One region of the Aquabacterium sp. G14 genome, then DNA from elsewhere that is predicted to be linked to it. Evidence: predicted binding sites of a transcription regulator. Region 1 holds the regulator's gene; each other region holds the start of a gene.
What was found. The regulator sigma-54, encoded in region 1, starts transcription at its own class of promoters, with help from an activator protein. The targets are predictions, from matches to a motif close to TGGCANGNAANCTGCTTT.

Region 1 (4,092 bases):
CGGCTGCAACCACTGCTACAACTTCGAGCCGTCGCTGGCCGCCTGGGCCGAGAAACTGCCCGCCGATGTCGTGTTCCGACGCGTGCCGGTGGCCTTCCGTGAGAACCCCTTCGGCAACCACCAGCGCCTGTTTTACGCGTTGGAGGCGATGGGCCTGGTGTCCAGCTTGCATCCCAAGGTCTTCCGCGCCATCCACGCCGAAGGCCAGCCACTGGACAAGCCCGAAGCCATCGCCGCTTTCGTTGCTCGCCATGGGGTGGACCAAGCCAAGTTCATGGCCATGTTCAACTCCTTTGCGGTGCAGACCAAGTGCAAGCAGGCCCGCAGCCTGGCCGAGGCCTACAAGATCGACGGCGTGCCCACCCTGGGCATCGCAGGGCGCTATTTCACCTCGGTGTCGCTCAACGGCAACCACGAACGCACGCTGGCGACCACCAACTTCCTGATCAACGCGGCCCGAAAGGGACGCTGAGGCAGTTCCGGAGCGCGCAGGCGCAGGGAAATCGCGTTACTGGCGCGATTTCCCCATGGTTCGTGGCTAAAATCATTGCAAATTCCATGCCGATGATGACGAACCTGTTTTCCCCCTCTCTGTCGCCCCGCTTTGCACGCCTCACGGGCGCGCTGGCGCTGGGGTTGGCGACCCTGTGGTCTGCCCCGGCCAAGGCAGAGAAGGCAGATCGTTTTCAGCCGCTTCACTTTGCTGCCGACGCAGCGCGGGTGGAAGACAACCAGCGCCTCAACATCTTGAGCGGCAACGTCGAGATCACCAAGGGCACCATGGTGGTTCGCGCCGATCGCGTGGAAGTGCGTCAGAACCCCGACGGCACCCAGACGGCGACCGCCATCGGTGGCCCCGGGGGGCGTGCCTTCTTCCGCCAAAAGCGTGACGGGGTGGACGAGTCCATCGAAGGCGAAGCCGAGCGCATCGTCTACGACGGCAAGACCGAGATCGTGCGTTTCACCTCGCGCGCCATCATGCGCCGCCTGCAGGGCAACACCATCAACGATCAGGTCAGCGGCCCCGTCATCGTGTACGACAACAAGACCTCGGTCTTCCAGGTCGTTGGTGGGGGCAGCAGTGGCGGCGCCACCGGCCGTGTCCGGGGGGTGATCACCCCTCGCACCACGCCTGAGGGATCCAGCACCGAAGGCACCCGCTGATGAGCGCCTCGTCGGTCACATCTCCTCGCAGTGAACTCCGCGCCGAGCGCCTCAAAAAGCGCTACGGTGCCCGCACCGTGGTGCACGATGTGCATGTGGCCGTGGCCGCCGGTGAGGTCGTCGGCCTGCTGGGGCCCAACGGGGCCGGCAAAACCACCAGCTTCTACATGATCGTGGGCCTGGTGCCCGCCGATGCTGGCGAGATCACCATCGACGGCCAGCGCGTTGAGCGCCTGCCGATCCACCAGCGCGCGCGCTTGGGCCTGAGCTACCTGCCGCAGGAAGCGTCCATCTTCCGCCAGCTCAATGTCGAGGAGAACATCCGCGCGGTGCTGGAGTTGCAGGTGGACGAGCGCGGCAAGCGCCTGAGCAAAGACGTGATCCAGGAGCGCCTTGACGGCCTGCTGCACGAACTCAGCATCGAGAAGCTGCGCACCAACCCTGCGCTGTCCCTCTCGGGCGGCGAGCGCCGCCGCGTCGAAATTGCCCGCGCCCTCGCCACCCAGCCGCGCTTCATCCTGCTCGACGAGCCCTTTGCGGGCGTCGATCCCATCGCCGTCATCGAGATCCAGCGCATCATCAGCTTCCTCAAGGCGCGCGGCATCGGTGTGCTCATCACCGACCACAACGTCCGCGAAACGCTGGGCATCTGCGACCGCGCCTACATCATCAGTGAAGGTAGCGTCCTGGCCGAAGGCAGCCCGGCTGACATCGTGCACAACGCCGAGGTCCGCAAGGTCTATCTCGGCGAGCACTTCCGCATGTGAGTGACCGGCGCCCATGAAGCCCTCCCTGCAGTTTCGGCTTTCGCAACACCTGGCGCTGACCCCTCAGCTGCAGCAGTCCATCCGGCTCCTGCAGCTGTCCACCCTCGAACTGCACCAGGAAATCGAGCAGATGCTCGAACAAAATCCCTTCCTGGAGCCTGAGGACGATTACTCGCCCATCGAGACCGCGGCCTCACTGGAGTTCGAACGCCAGCGCAACGAGCGCAACAGCAGCGAAGACGCCGGCGCCGAACGTGACAGCGCGCCCGCCGAGGCCGACACCAGCGGCATCGACACCGCCGAGCTGGGCACCACCGAGCGCGAGGACTGGGAAAACGGCACCGAGCGCGACGACTTCGACGGCATCAGCGAAAGCCCGGCCCGCCAAAGCCAGGGCGACGACGACACCGACCCGCTCGAGCGCAACAGCCTGTCCATCACCCTGCAAGAGCACCTGCGTCAGCAATTGCTGGGCACCCGCTTGAGCGACGAGGACATGGCCGCGGTCGACATGCTCATCGAGTCCCTCAACGAGGACGGTTACCTCGCCGACACGCTCGAAGAGATCGCTGCCAGCCTGTTGCCCGACGAGCCGGACGAAGACACCCTCGACGAACTGATGTCGCGCTTGCGCTGCGCACTGGGCTGGCTGCAAAGCCTGGAGCCGGTGGGCGTGGGCGCGCGCAACCTCTCCGAGTGCCTGCTGCTGCAACTGCGCGGTCTGCCCGGCGAGCCCGCTCGCGAGGTCGCCATGGCCATCTGCCGCGAGCATCTTGAGTTGCTGGCCCGTCGCGACTTCAAGAAGCTCATGGCCGCCACCGGCGCCGACGAGGCTCTGCTGAAAGACGCGCAAAGCCTCATCGTCTCGCTCGAGCCTAAACCCGGCCGCGCCTTCACCCGCGCCGAGGCCAACATCATCATCCCGGACGTCATCGTCCAGAAGTCCGGCCGCGGCTGGAAAGTCGTCCTCAACCCGGACGTCATGCCCAAGCTGCGCATCAACGACTACTACGCGCAGGCCTTGCGCTCCAGCCGGGGCGCACGCGGCAGCACGGCCAGCGAAGGTCACGCCAACCTCAATGCCCGCCTGCAAGAGGCCCGCTGGTTCGTCAAGAACATCATGCAGCGCTTCGACACCATCTTGCGTGTCTCGCAGGCCATCGTCGATCGGCAAAAGAACTTCTTCACCCATGGCGAAATCGCCATGAAGCCCCTGGTCCTGCGCGAAATCGCCGACGAACTCGGGCTGCACGAGTCCACCATCTCGCGCGTGACCACCGCCAAGTACATGAACACGCCTTTCGGCACGTTCGAACTCAAGTACTTCTTCGGCTCCTCGCTCAACACCGAGGCAGGTGGCAACGCCTCCAGCACCGCGGTGCGCGCCCTCATCAAACAGCTGGTCGCGGCCGAAGATCCCAAGAAGCCCTTGTCAGACAGCGCCTTGTCCAGCATGCTGGAAGAGCAAGGCATCCAGGTCGCCCGCCGCACCGTCGCCAAATACCGCGAAGCCCTCAAGATCGCGCCTGCGAACCTGCGCAAGGCCTTGTGAGTGCACGTGATGGGTGGGGGCGCAGGCCGGGCGCTTCGCTGTCGCGATCCTGTCCCGCGCCGCAACGGCCCCTGATTCATTGACCATGCTTTACCGCCTCCAAGACCTTGTCGACCTCTTGCCCTGGCAGGACTGGGCCGCCTTGGCCCTGTTCGTGTTCGGCTGGATCGGCTATGCCCAGTTCGCCAGCCGCCGTGCCCGCGTTGAAAGCACCCTGCTGTCCAGCACCAATCACTACCGTCGCCTGTGGATGATCCAGGTCACCCACCGTGACCAGCGCGTGGTCGATGCCGCCATCACGCAGAACCTCGCCAGCAGCCCTGGCTTCTGGGCCTCCACCACCATTCTGGTACTCGGTGGTCTGCTTGCCGTGCTCGGCACCACCGAAAAGGCCAGTGAATTCGTCAGCGATCTGCCTTTTGCCGTGCGCACCTCCATGCAGGTTCTCGACATCAAGCTCATCGTCCTGCTGGCCGTCTTCATCTACGCCTTCTTCCGCTTCACCTGGTCCATGCGCGTCTATTCCTTCGGTGCGATCCTGGTCGGTGCGGCGCCCAATGTGGATGTGTTCAACCAAGGCGAGGCCGACCGTCAGGAGTTTGGCGACCG
Region 2 (4,092 bases), on a different contig from region 1:
GCTCAACCTGCATGTGAGCCACATCGTGGTGTGCGGGCACTCGCACTGCGGCGCCATGAAGGCGCTCTACGAAGAAATCTCTCCCGAAGCGCAGAACCTCAACGCCTGGCTGGACCTGGCCCGTGAAGCAGCTTTGCCTGTGCAGGTGACGCAGGAGGCCTTGCGCCGCACGGAGCAGCGCTCTGTGGTGCTGCAACTCGAGCGTCTGATGGAGTACCCGATGGTTCGCCAGCGGGTGGAAAAACGCCAGATCGCCCTGCATGGCTGGCATTACGTCATCGAAGAGGGCGAGATCCACGTCTTTGATGTCAAATCGGGCAAATTCGTCCCGGCCTCGGACGCGGAGCACAGCGGCACCGGCCCCTATCACGACATGGACGTCGACAGCAGCTCGATCTTCAACGAGGTCGATTCGTCCTGGTATCCGCCCTGCTGAGGGCCTAAGCCTTTAGAACGAGGGGATAACGAGCGTATCCTCCTTAAGGTGGGCTTTGCGCCGCATCAAATCCACGTCCGTGACTTATACCCAGAATCCACTGCAGCGAATTGGATTTGGAGGAAACAATCATGGTTTCACGTCGGCTGGATGTGGTGTCTTATCTGGGCAGTCAGGTTTTGTTTCAGAACATGCCTGAGGCGGAGTTGCAACGCATCGCCGCTGCATCCATCGTTCGTCGCTTGCCAAGAGGTACCGAGATCTTTGCAGCCGGCGATACCTGCGAAGGCCTCTACCTGGTGGTCGATGGCATGGTCAAGCTTTATGCCAAGGGTCCTCAAGGACATGAGAAGGTGATCGAGGTGGTGGGCGAGGGCGGGTGCGTGACCGAGGCACTCTTGTTCAGTGACTGCCCCCACAGTGTCAACGCCAGTGCGCTGAGCGACTTGCAGTTGGTCGAGGTGCCCAGGGCGGTGTTGATGTCGGAACTGAACCGCAGCCCGGAGTTGGCTTTGCGTTTCATCACGGACCTTTCTCGCAGGTTTACCGGTTTGGTGCGAGACATCGAAGCCCTGACCCTGCATTCCGGCATCAAACGCGTGGTGGACTATCTCGTGCATTCCCCCGACGTGGGCCAGGTACCCGCCTCTCAGCGCGACGCAACGGTGTCACTGCCAGCCAGCAAGGGCACCATCGCCTCGCTGCTCTCCGTCACGCCCGAGCATTTCTCTCGCATCCTGCACGAGTTGCAGGCCAACGGTCTGATTGCCGTGAACCGTCGGCAGATCCACATTCCGGATGTGCAGCGCTTGGCGTGTTACGGTTGATGCGTTGTTTCGCCCATGGCCTGAAGTTGTCGGAAACTTTAACAGTCACCTTGTCTTGAATACATTGATTGGGTGAAAACCATTAAAAATCAATGGGTTGAGGTGATGGCTTGATGTTTGCTTTGTCTTGTCCCGGGTGCTGATTGGATGCGCCCTCATTCAATGGATTAGGGATCAAGATGAACATGAAACAAGCGATTTTCGGCGGCAAGCTGTTCCAGGCTGCGACGCTGGCCCTGTTGATGACGGGTGGCGCAGCGCACGCCGCTCTGGTCACCATTCCTTCTTCGTCACTGCAAAGCTCGCCCGGCAAGTACACCGCTGGCGGCTATTACACCGACACGCTCGGTCCCAACATCGTCACCACCGGTGGTGGCAATGCTGCCAACGTGGGCAATGCCACGGGCCGCAATGATGATGGCTACATGGCGCTGAGCCTCGGTTTTGACGTGACCTTTTTCGGCACCACCTACAACAGTCTGTTCATCAACAACAACGGCAATGTCAGCTTTGGCGCTGGTATTTCGGCGTTCGAGCCTACCGGCCCGATCGGTGTCAGCGCACCGATGATTTCGCCATTCTTCAGTGATGTGGACACCCGCAACAGTGCTTCTGGCGTGGTTCACTACAACTTGACGGCGAACCAGTTGGTCGTAACCTGGGACAACGTCGGCCGCTACAACACTCTGGGTGCTCCGACGGACAGTTTCCAGCTCGTTCTGCGCGGTGATGATTACGTGGCGCCAACAGGAGAGGGCCTGATCGGTTTCTTCTACCAGACGATGGGGTGGTCGGCATCCCAAACCAATACCGTTGCAGCGGCTGGTTTTGGCGATGGGGCTGGAGAAGGTCAGGTCCTCGAAGGTTCGCTGGCCACTGACTTGCATCTGGTGCTCCAGAACAAGTACATCTGGTTTGACGCCAACCTGGATGTGGTCGATCCTGGGCAAGTGCCTGAACCCGCCTTGTTGTCTCTGATGGGCTTGGGTGTGTTGGGTGCTGGCTTGGCCTCGCGCCGCAAGCGTGCTGCCTGAGATTGGCGCTGCCTGCTTATGAAAGCCCCGACCATGTCGGGGCTTTTTTATTGCCGGACCGGCAGGATCTGCGTAGCCGTTCGGGCTGAAACTTCGCCGCACTAGAATGGGGCGCAATGGTCCATTGCATCTTACGGAGACCCCATGCTGTCCGAAGACAAAAAGCAGGAGTTCATCGCCGCGCTCACGGAGAAGATCCGCGCGAATGGTCAGTCTGAGGCGTGTCCGATGTGCGGCAATGAAAAGTTTCTGATGGTCGATGCCTGCCTGGTCAACGTGCTACAGCCCGACGTCAGGAGTGTCACCCTGACCGGCGCCTCCATCCCCACGCTGGCCATCATCTGTGACAACTGTGGCTATTTGAGCCAGCACGCCGTGGGCGCACTGGGTGTGTCGCCGACTTGAGTGGATGGGCTCAGGCCAGGGCCAGGGAAGCGTGTTCTGGCCGCAGTTTGAAGACGTCCACTGTTTGCACGAGGGTGTTGGACTGGCTTTGCAGTGACTGTGCTGCAGCAGCTGCCTGCTCCACCAGAGCGGCATTGCCCTGCGTCACCTGATCCATTTGGCCCATCGCCTGGTTGATTTGTTGAATGCCGGCGGACTGCTCTTCACTGGCTTGTGCGAGGGCGTCCATGATGTGCGCCACTTCGCTCACGCTGGTGACCACATCCTGCATGGTGCGGCCGGCCTGCTCCACGAGGCGGCAGCCTTGCTGTACGTCACCGACCGAGGATTCGATCAGCTTCTTGATCTCTTTGGCCGCGTCCGCAGAGCGCCCAGCCAGGCTGCGCACCTCGTTGGCGACCACGGCGAATCCACGTCCCTGTTCACCGGCCCGAGCAGCCTCCACGGCTGCATTGAGGGCCAGTAGATTGGTTTGGAATGCGATGCCATCGATCACGCTGATGATGTCGGCGATCTGGTTGGAAGAGGCGCTGATGGCTTGCATGGTGTGCACCACATCGTTGACGACCTTGCCGCCGCGATCTGCCACTTCGGCCGCGCTGGAGGCCACCACATTGGCGTGGCGTCCGTTGTCCAGGTTTTGCTGAACCGTGGCGGTCAGTTGCTCCAGAGAGGCTGCGACCTGTTGCAGCGAGCTGGCTTGTTCCTCGGTGCGTTGCGATAGGTCCAGATTGCCCATCGCTATTTGGCTGGTGGCGGTGGAGATGGTTTCCGAGCCGCGGCGCACGTTGTCGACGATGCCGACCAGGCTGTTGTTCATGGTTTGCAAGGCGGTGAGCAGTTGCCCCATCTCATCGTGCGACTGGATATCAACGTGTCCCGTGAGGTCGCCCTGGGCTACTTTCTGGGCCAGATTCACAGCCTGTGCAATCGGGCGCTGGATGGAGCGGGTGATGCGGTAGGCCGTGAGCGTGCCAATGGCCAAGGCGGCGCCTGTCAGGCTCAGGATCAGAATCAAAGCCGTGTCGATGGCTGACTGCGCGGCTTGACTGCGCTCGTTCATCAGCCGGCTTTGCAGAGCCGTGAGCGCGCTGATGGGGGCTTGCAACGCGTCGATGGCCGGCAGGGTGTCGTCGTTCATCACACGAACGGCTTCGTCATGCTGACCTTGGGCACGCAGTTCGCGTACACGGTTGAATGAGGCGACAAATGCCGTCCGTCGGGTTTTGATCTCTTGCATCAGGGCTTTGGCCTCAGGTCGGTACACCAACTCGTCCAGCGTCTGCATGGCGGCATCAATGCGCGCCCTGTTGTCGTTGATGGACTGATTGAGCTGGGCACGACGCTGTGGGTCGTCCGTGAGCAGGAGGGCCATTGTGTGGCGCGCGTT
Region 3 (4,092 bases), on a different contig from region 1:
TGCGCCCCGCCCACGCCCAGCTTGTCGGCCAGAGTGTGGATGAACAGTCGGGCATCGTCGGTGCTGTAACGCACCCCGCTGCGCTCATCGGCAAACAACAAGGGGTTGTGCCAGCAAGGCTGACCATCGGTGCGCCAGAAGATGGACAGGGCCCACCGGGGCAATTGCTCGCCGGGATACCACTTACCCTGGCCAAAGTGCAAGAATCCGCCCTCACCATAGCGCGCGCGCAGCTTGTGCACCAATTCGGTGGCCAGCCCGCGTTTGGTGGGCCCGAGCGCATCGGTGTTCCACTCCGCGCCATCACGGTCATCGACCGACACAAAGGTTGGCTCCCCGCCCATGGTCAGGCGCACATCGCCTGCCGTCAACAAGCCGTCCACCTCGTGGCCCAAAGCATCGATGGCCCGCCATTGCGCCTCGGTGTAGGGCTTGGTCACACGTGGCGACTCGAAAATACGGGTGATGGCCATGTGGTGGTCGAACTCGCATTCGCACTCGTCCACAGCGCCAGACACCGGCGCAGCCCCGGTCGGTTCGGGGGTGCACGCCACCGGGATATGCCCCTCCCCCGCCAGCAAGCCCGAGGTCGGATCCAGGCCAATCCAGCCAGCACCGGGCAGGAAGACCTCGCACCAGGCGTGCAGGTCGGTGAAGTCCACCTCGGTGCCCGATGGGCCATCCAGGGCCGCCACGTCGGCCTTGAGCTGAATGAGGTAGCCCGATACAAATCGAGCGGCCAAGCCCAGGTGGCGCAAGGTCTGCACCAACAACCAACCGGTGTCACGGCATGAGCCAGACTTGAGCGTCAAGGTCTGCTCCGGTGTCTGCACCCCTGGCTCCATGCGGATGGTGTAGGCAACGTCGCTTTGCAGGCGCTGATTCAGGCCGACCAGAAAATCAATTGTGCGCGTCTCGCGGCGGTCAATCGTGTCCAGAAAGGCCTGAAAAGCGGGCGTGGGGGCCGATTTGACCAGATAGGGCTGCAGGTCTTGGAGCGAGGCCGCGTCATACTGGAACGGGAAGGTTTCCGCGTACGGCTCCAGGAAGAAGTCGAACGGGTTGTACACCGCCATCTCGGCCACCAGGTCCACCGTGATCTTGAACTCGGTGGTCTTCTCCGGGAACACCAGGCGAGCCAGGTGATTGGAGAACGGGTCCTGCTGCCAATTGACAAAGTGGGTCGCAGGCTCCACCCGCAGCGAGTACGACAGGATGCGCGTGCGGCAATGCGGTGCCGGTCGCAAGCGGATGACCTGAGGCGACAGGCTCACCGGCCGGTCGTAGCGATAGTGCGTGACGTGATTGAGGGCAACGTGGATGGACACACAGTTCTCCGTGAAACGGTGCTGCCGCAAGCGTGCAGCCTGTGTGTGACACCAGCAAGTTACGGGCCACCAAGCTGGTGCATGGCGACCTGTGCCCTCTCATGCTCTCACTTCAAACGTCGACCCGCCAATGCGCCAACACCAAGGAGCCCCAGGCTCATCAACGCCCAGGTGCCAGGCTCGGGCACGGCGGTGATGGTGATGTTCGAAGGCATCACAGACCACTGATCGCCCATGGGGTCCGATAACGTGGACTGGTACAAAGCCCAGAAATTGAAGGACTGTCCATTGGCCCACACGCCCGACAGATGCCCGCCGGCATAACTCACATTGGATGCCTGAATCTCCACGGCAGCATCCGGGCTGTTGATGATGAGCCAACTGATGTCATCTGCGCCCGAAATGGTCACCGAGGCCTGATCGTAGACATGCAGCCAGGAAACATCCCCACCTGTCATCGTCACTTGAGATTGGCCACGCGCATCAAGCCAGCTGATGTTCGCTCCGGGCAAAACCATTGCGGTGTCGACACCCGTGAGCACGACACTCACTTGACTGCCATCAATCACCACATCGCCCGCTTGCGCAGCGAATGGGACCGCAATCGCACCTGCCAGCGTCAGCCTGGCAAGCATGTTCAAGACTTTGGAGTGCACTGTGAATTCCTTTCAGCGTCAGCGCCGGCCATCAAAGGCTGAATTGGAACGTTCACCAACCTGACGCACCACCCTCTTTCGTGTGATGGGCCATGAGGAGAGGGAGTTTTCGCGACAAAACTCAACCCCAACACCACGCCAGCAAAACGGGCAAGAGCAGTGCGGTGAGCAGGCCGTTGAGGCCCATGGCCAAGGCTGAAAACGCGCCGCAGGTCTCGCCAATCTGCAAGGCACGCGAGGTGCCAATGGCATGCGCGCAGGTGCCCAGTGCGGTACCCAGACCTGCGTCGTCGCCGGGCAGCAGTCGGTGAAAAATCCAAGGGCCCACCACGGCCCCCAGCAACCCTGTCACCAGCACGATGGTTGCAGCCAAGGCCACATTCGCCCCGACCTCGTGCGCGAGCACCGTTGCCAAGGCAGTGGTCACCGATTTGGTGCTCAAGGCGAGAACCAGCTCGCGGTTGCCACCCAACCAGTGCGCGACCAACATGGCCGTGACCACGCTGACCACTCCTCCCACCAGGATCGCAGCCAGGGTGCTGCGCCAGCGCGCCCCCACATGCTGCAGCTCGGTGTACAGCGGGATCGCCAGAGAGACGATGGACAGACCCAGCATCCAATGCAGGAACTTCGTCGCCTCGAAATAGTGGGCGTATGACATGCCCAGCCCTTTCAGCGCCACGATGACCATGGCCACCGAAAGCACCAACGGATGGACGAAGGGGGACTGCCCCGCCTTGCGATACAGCCAGGTGGCCACCGCATAAGCCGACAAGGTCAGGAACAGCGGAAACAGCTGATGCGTCAGCACCGCCGACGATGCCTGATGCCACAGCGCCATCAACTCAGACATCGTGAGACTGCTTTCCGTCAAGTTTGCGCAACCAGCGAATGGTCAGGCCCGTGGCCAGCATGCCCGCCACGATGCTCACCAGCAAGGCCACGGTCAGAGGCCACCAATTGGCTCGCAGCAAGTCTGCCTGCTCCATGATGCCCACGCTGACGGGCACCAGCAGCAGCGGCACCAGCAACAACATGGTGGAGCCAGCTCGCCGCAGCTCCGGCAAATGGCCTTTCCTGGCCAACAAGGCCAGCAGCACCAGCACCATGCCGACCACCGAACCCGGCACAGGCAAGCCTGTCACGGCAACTACCGCCTCGCCCATCAACTGCCCGGCCACCAGCAGTGCCATGCCCTGGATCATTTCTTCACACCTCGCTCAACGCATCTCGAACAATTCCTGATGGAAGTCATCGGGCGATCTGCCTTGAGCCGCCCAATCATCACGCAGCGCCTGTCCAAAGCTGGCCGGCCCGCAGAACCAGACGCTGGCCTGCGCCCACTCGGGCACCAACTCGCGAACTCGCTGCGGCGTCAGTCGCCCCTGCTCCGCGGCCTTCACCACATGCAGCGTCACACCCGCCTGCTCAGCCCGCTGACGCACGCGTCGGATGAACTCGGCATCAGGCGCACTGGTGCTGTAGAACAGATCAATGGCCTTGCCGTCAGGCTTCTCGCACAAAGCCTGCATGCGCGCGATGAAGGGGGTGATGCCAATGCCACCGGCCACCCAGATCTGACGTGGGTGACGCCCCTGGAAGGAAAAGCGACCATAGGGCCCCTCCACCTGCGCCACATCTCCCACCTTCACCTTGGATGGCAACGTCTGGGTGTAGTCTCCCAAGGCCTTGATCAGAAAAAACATCTTGCCGTCATCCTTCCAGGCTGACGACATGGTGAACGGATGCGGGCCCTCCCGAGGGTCCAAGGTGACGAAGGCAAACTGCCCCGCCTGATGCCCCGGCCAGCGACTCTGTAGCGTCATGGCCACACGCAACACCTGGTTGTCGGCGTGGTACTCCACGTCATCCACGACCGCCACGGCACGTCGGGTCTGGCCCACGCTACGGGTCAGGCTCACCAGCGCAGCGAAAGAGCCTCCCGCGAGCAACACCGCCATGACGGGCCCGATGCCCTGAGTCCAGTAGCTGAACTTCATCAGCACAACCGAGTGGTAGACCAGCACCAAATAAACGACTGCCAGCCAGCGGTGTGTCTTGAAGAAGTAACGGTACGGGAAGCGCTTGATCAAGGCCAACCCGATCAT
Region 4 (4,092 bases), on a different contig from region 1:
GCCGCGCACCATGGACCACATGCGAAGCTGGTTCAGCACCAAGGAGTCCGGCCACTTTCCCGTCATCGGGGCGGTGTCGGATGATGGTGAGTTGATGGGATTCGCCTCGTACGGCACGTTTCGACCATGGGCAGGCTATCGGCACACCGTCGAGCATTCTGTGTATGTGCATGCGGCCTATCGCCGACGTGGCTTGGCGAAGGAACTGATGCAGCGCCTGCTTGAACGAGCCAGAGCGCAGACTCTCCACGTGATGGTCGGCGTGATCGACGCGAGCAATCAGGCCAGCATTGATCTGCACATCCAAATGGGCTTCACACATGCGGGGACGCTGCGCCAGGCGGGGTTCAAGTTCGGCCGGTGGTTGGACGTGGACTTTTATCAGCAGATCCTGTCTGAGGATGTCCCGCCTCTCTGATTGAGGTCAGCGCCCCACGGCTCGCAAGGCCAATAAGATCAACACGGTGCCCGCCAGGATGATGGTCAAGGTTTGCCAGAACAGGACCGGATTGCGTTCGATCATCGCTGGGGGACGATCTCGTCGATAGCGCGCACCGGGCGCACGGAGATCCTGAACGAACTCTGAGATGGCTTCCTGGCGACGATGGGGCTGGGGATGCAACGCGCGTTGCAGGACAGCATCCAGCCACAAGGGCAGGTCGGGTCGCCGGCTGCGGACAGAGGTGTAGCGCAGCTTTCCGAGATCGGCGAGCGATCGAAGCCGTGTCACCTGCAGCCCATAAGGTAGATGGCCGGTGAGCATCTGATAGGTCAACACCGCCAGGGAGAAGAGTTCGGAGGACGGACTGCCCTGCCCGCCTACGAAGTACTCGGGCGCGGTGTATTGCAGCGTGCCCATCAGAGCCCGAGCTTGCGCATCGCCAGCCACTTCGCTCAAGCCGGCCACATGGGCGGCGCCCAGGTCAATGATCTTCACAGTGCCGAGACGGTCAATCATGAGGTTCTCGGGCCTCAGGTCCTGGTGCAACATTTCCTTACGGTGAAAGGCCTGTAGCCCCTTGGCGGCTTGGGCAATCACCTCCCGCACGGCGTGAAGGCTCGGCTCAGGGTGGTCAACCATCCACTGCGCCAGGGTCTGCCCGTCAATGTGCTCAAGGGCAACGAAGAGATGCGCTCGCGGACGGAGTGGGGGCAGCGCCTTGACCACGTGGGGACTGTCGAGGCGGTGGGCAATCCACTCTTCCAGCAGCAGGCGATCCAGATAATCGGGCTGCTCACGCAGGTCCACCGAAGGCGTCTTCAGCACCACGGTTTGACGCGTGTGCAGATCCAGCGCCTGAAAGACGTGGCTGCGCGAGCTGGCGTGCACTTCCCGCACGATGTGGTAACCCTCGAACTCGTCTCCCGCCTTCAGTGGCGGCGGCAACCTGAGGCCGTCTCGCTGTGTGAGGTGCTGGCCCACCTCGGCGTCAGGCAAGGCATCGATGCGCACAAGTTGCACGGTGAGATTGTCTCGGCTGCCACGCTGCAGGGCCACCTCGGTCAACCTCTGTGCGGCAAGGTCCAGATTGTCGGGGCTCTCGATGCAGACGGCATTCACCGTGTCGGCATCGAGGTACTCGTACGCGCCGTCGGTGGCAAGCAAATACAGCTCACCGGCTTCCAGGGACCAACTTCGATGGTCAATTTCAAGGGTGGCAGCCGTCCCCAGTGCCCGACCCAGGTAGGTATCCGTCTCGGAGACACGCACGCGGTGATCGTCACTCAGTTGTTCCAGCGCGTGGAGATGAACGCGGTAGACGCGGGTGTCCCCTACATGCACCAGATGTGCCATGCGGCCTTTGAGGATCAAGGCACTGAAGGTGCAAACGTAACCCCGATCCTTGTCAAAACGCGCGTCGCTTCGCTGGGTCTGCGCGTGCAACCAGGAATTGGTCGCACTCAGCACCCTCTGGGCGGCGCGCCGCACCGTCCAGGCTTCGGAGGTGCCGTAGTAGTCGTCCAGAAAGCCACGCACCGCTGCGGCGCTGGCAATGTGACTGACGGCACTGCTGCTGATGCCATCGGCCAGTGCCACGACCACCCCCTTGGTACTCAAATGGGGCTCAGCAGGCAGCACCGCACCATGGAAGTCCTGATTGAGGGGTTTGTGGCCAGCCTGAGAGTGTTGCCCCAGGGTGAGGCGCAAGCTGGCGCTCATGATGCTGGCCAAGGAGATGTGCAGGCTCAGGCGGTGACGCGCTTGGGAGCAGGTTTGTAATGGGTGGCATACAAAGTCGCCCCCACAAAGGTCAAGCCGCCAACCAGATTGCCGAGGACAGTGGGGATTTCATTCCAGATCAGGTAGTCCATGATGGTGAAGTTGCCGCCCAGCATGAGTCCGGAAGGAAAGAGGAACATGTTGACGATGGAATGCTCAAAGCCCATGTAGAAGAACACGAGGATGGGCATCCACATGCCAATGACCTTGCCGGACACCGAGGTGGACATCATGGCGGCCACGACGCCCGTGGATACCATCCAGTTGCACATCACACCGCGGATGAACAGGGTGAGCATGCCGGCTGCGCCGTGCTCGGCATATCCGAGAGTACGACCCTCGCCGATGTGACCAATCTTCTGCCCAATGGCGTTGGGCGCCTCACTGAAGCCAAACGTGAAGATGATGGCCATGAAGAAGGCCACGGTGAGCGCGCCAGCAAAGTTGCCTGTGAACACCAAACCCCAGTTACGCATCACCCCACCCCAGGTGGCGCCTGGACGCTTGTCGAACACGGCCAGCGGTGCCAGTGTGAAGACGCCTGTCAGCAAATCAAAACCCATGAGGTAGAGCATGCAAAAGCCCACCGGGAACAGCAAGGCGCCGAGCAAGGGATTGCCTGTGTTGACGCTGACCGAGACCGCAAAGGCTGCGGCGAGTGAGAGGATGGCTCCCGCCATGAAGGCGCGAATAAGGGTGTCACGGGTGGACATGAGCAATTTGGATTCGCCAGCGTCGACCATCTTGGTCACGAACTCGGCAGGGGCAAGGTAGGCCATGGTGCATCCTTGAAAGAATGGGAGACTCAAAATGAAAACGGCGTCTGACACCCCCTGCAATGCGCAGGGACAGTGTCAGGACGCCGTCATCCAAACAGGCAAGCCGTCTTCAGCTTGATGCCACTTTTGAATGCATGTTCTGTGCCAGGGCGGATGGGCATGCGCGACGGCGCAACGCCGCCAAGATGGTGCGCGCGCGTTCAGTTTTGGTGCACATCGGGGCGTGGCCCGAACACGAGATCGGGCAAGGCCAACGCGGCCTCCGCCACATCGACGAGCTTGCGGTTGTGATCCATGGAGGTCTTCTGCAGGGCGCGAAAGGCCGCCTCCTCCGTCAAACCCATGCGCGCCATGAGTGCACCTTTGGCTCGTTCGATGAGCTTGCGCTCGTGCAGGGCTCGCCGGGCCGCCTCCAACTCGGACTCCATGCTGGCCAGGCGAGCGGTTTGTGCCTGCAGCATGTCTTCCAGAGACGAAACCTTGGCAGCGTCATGTGCATCGCTTCTGTGGCCTTTGCCATCAGGCTGGGCACCCAGGACTGGCGCCGCATCCAGCTGCTCATGGGTGTTGAAAAAGCGGCTGACGGCATCGGTGTGGGGGGGCGGGTTGTCACGCAACTGCCTGAGCAGGCCTTCCGCGTCACGCAGGTCTTGTTGGTTCGCGTCAAGCTGCGCCGCACACGCCTGACGCAAAGCCTCGACGAGCTCGACCTCACATTGCCATAGCGCGGCAATGCGCACGCTGGCCACCTCGAACCAACTGTCACTCAGGCGTGGATCAAGGACAGTGCCATGTCGGGCCGTGCACAAGGTACGACGCAGGCGTTCCAGCATGGCCACGGGAGGTGTCAACTGGTGCTGCTGCCATTGTGACTGCAGGTTGATCGGCGCGAACTCCTCGAACACCTTGAGGCTGTGCTCTTGTGCTTCAATGAGCTTGACAATGCGCAGTTGCTGATCCTCGCTGCATGCACCTGATGCAAAGAGGGCCGCCCCCACCGCACGCTCCTGACCCGCGGCCTCCTTGCCTTGAATCAGGTGGACCAGGGCCACCAACAAGCGAGAGATGCCAGGATGAGGCGCAGCCTCAGCC

Region 2: WIT60_RS04615 (nidogen-like domain-containing protein) is a predicted target of sigma-54. The motif match lies at 1,370-1,387, and genes of this name have one in related genera.
Region 3: WIT60_RS15110 (transglutaminase family protein) is a predicted target of sigma-54. The motif match lies at 1,380-1,397, and genes of this name have one in related genera.
Region 4: WIT60_RS13805 (formate/nitrite transporter family protein) is a predicted target of sigma-54. The motif match lies at 3,130-3,147, and genes of this name have one in related genera.

The regions. Positions count from the first base shown of each region.
Region 1 covers NZ_JBBEYB010000013.1:8,747-12,838, reverse strand. Annotated here, with positions in the region: gene WIT60_RS13200 (thiol:disulfide interchange protein DsbA/DsbL) at 1-472, shown strand, start outside; gene lptA (lipopolysaccharide transport periplasmic protein LptA) at 559-1,164, shown strand; gene lptB (LPS export ABC transporter ATP-binding protein) at 1,164-1,931, shown strand; gene WIT60_RS13185 (RNA polymerase factor sigma-54) at 1,945-3,483, shown strand; gene WIT60_RS13180 (DUF599 domain-containing protein) at 3,569-4,092, shown strand, end outside.
Region 2 covers NZ_JBBEYB010000003.1:37,926-42,017, forward strand. Annotated here, with positions in the region: gene WIT60_RS04605 (carbonic anhydrase) at 1-436, shown strand, start outside; gene WIT60_RS04610 (Crp/Fnr family transcriptional regulator) at 568-1,263, shown strand; gene WIT60_RS04615 (nidogen-like domain-containing protein) at 1,443-2,297, shown strand; gene WIT60_RS04620 (hypothetical protein) at 2,442-2,702, shown strand; gene WIT60_RS04625 (methyl-accepting chemotaxis protein) at 2,713-4,092, opposite strand, start outside.
Region 3 covers NZ_JBBEYB010000018.1:28,011-32,102, forward strand. Annotated here, with positions in the region: gene WIT60_RS15110 (transglutaminase family protein) at 1-1,328, opposite strand, end outside; gene WIT60_RS15115 (PEP-CTERM sorting domain-containing protein) at 1,436-1,984, opposite strand; gene WIT60_RS15120 (LrgB family protein) at 2,106-2,837, opposite strand; gene WIT60_RS15125 (CidA/LrgA family protein) at 2,830-3,177, opposite strand; gene WIT60_RS15130 (ferredoxin reductase family protein) at 3,205-4,092, opposite strand, start outside.
Region 4 covers NZ_JBBEYB010000014.1:52,195-56,286, reverse strand. Annotated here, with positions in the region: gene WIT60_RS13815 (GNAT family N-acetyltransferase) at 1-418, shown strand, start outside; gene WIT60_RS13810 (bifunctional protein-serine/threonine kinase/phosphatase) at 425-2,161, opposite strand; gene WIT60_RS13805 (formate/nitrite transporter family protein) at 2,188-3,000, opposite strand; gene WIT60_RS13800 (nitrate- and nitrite sensing domain-containing protein) at 3,201-4,092, opposite strand, start outside.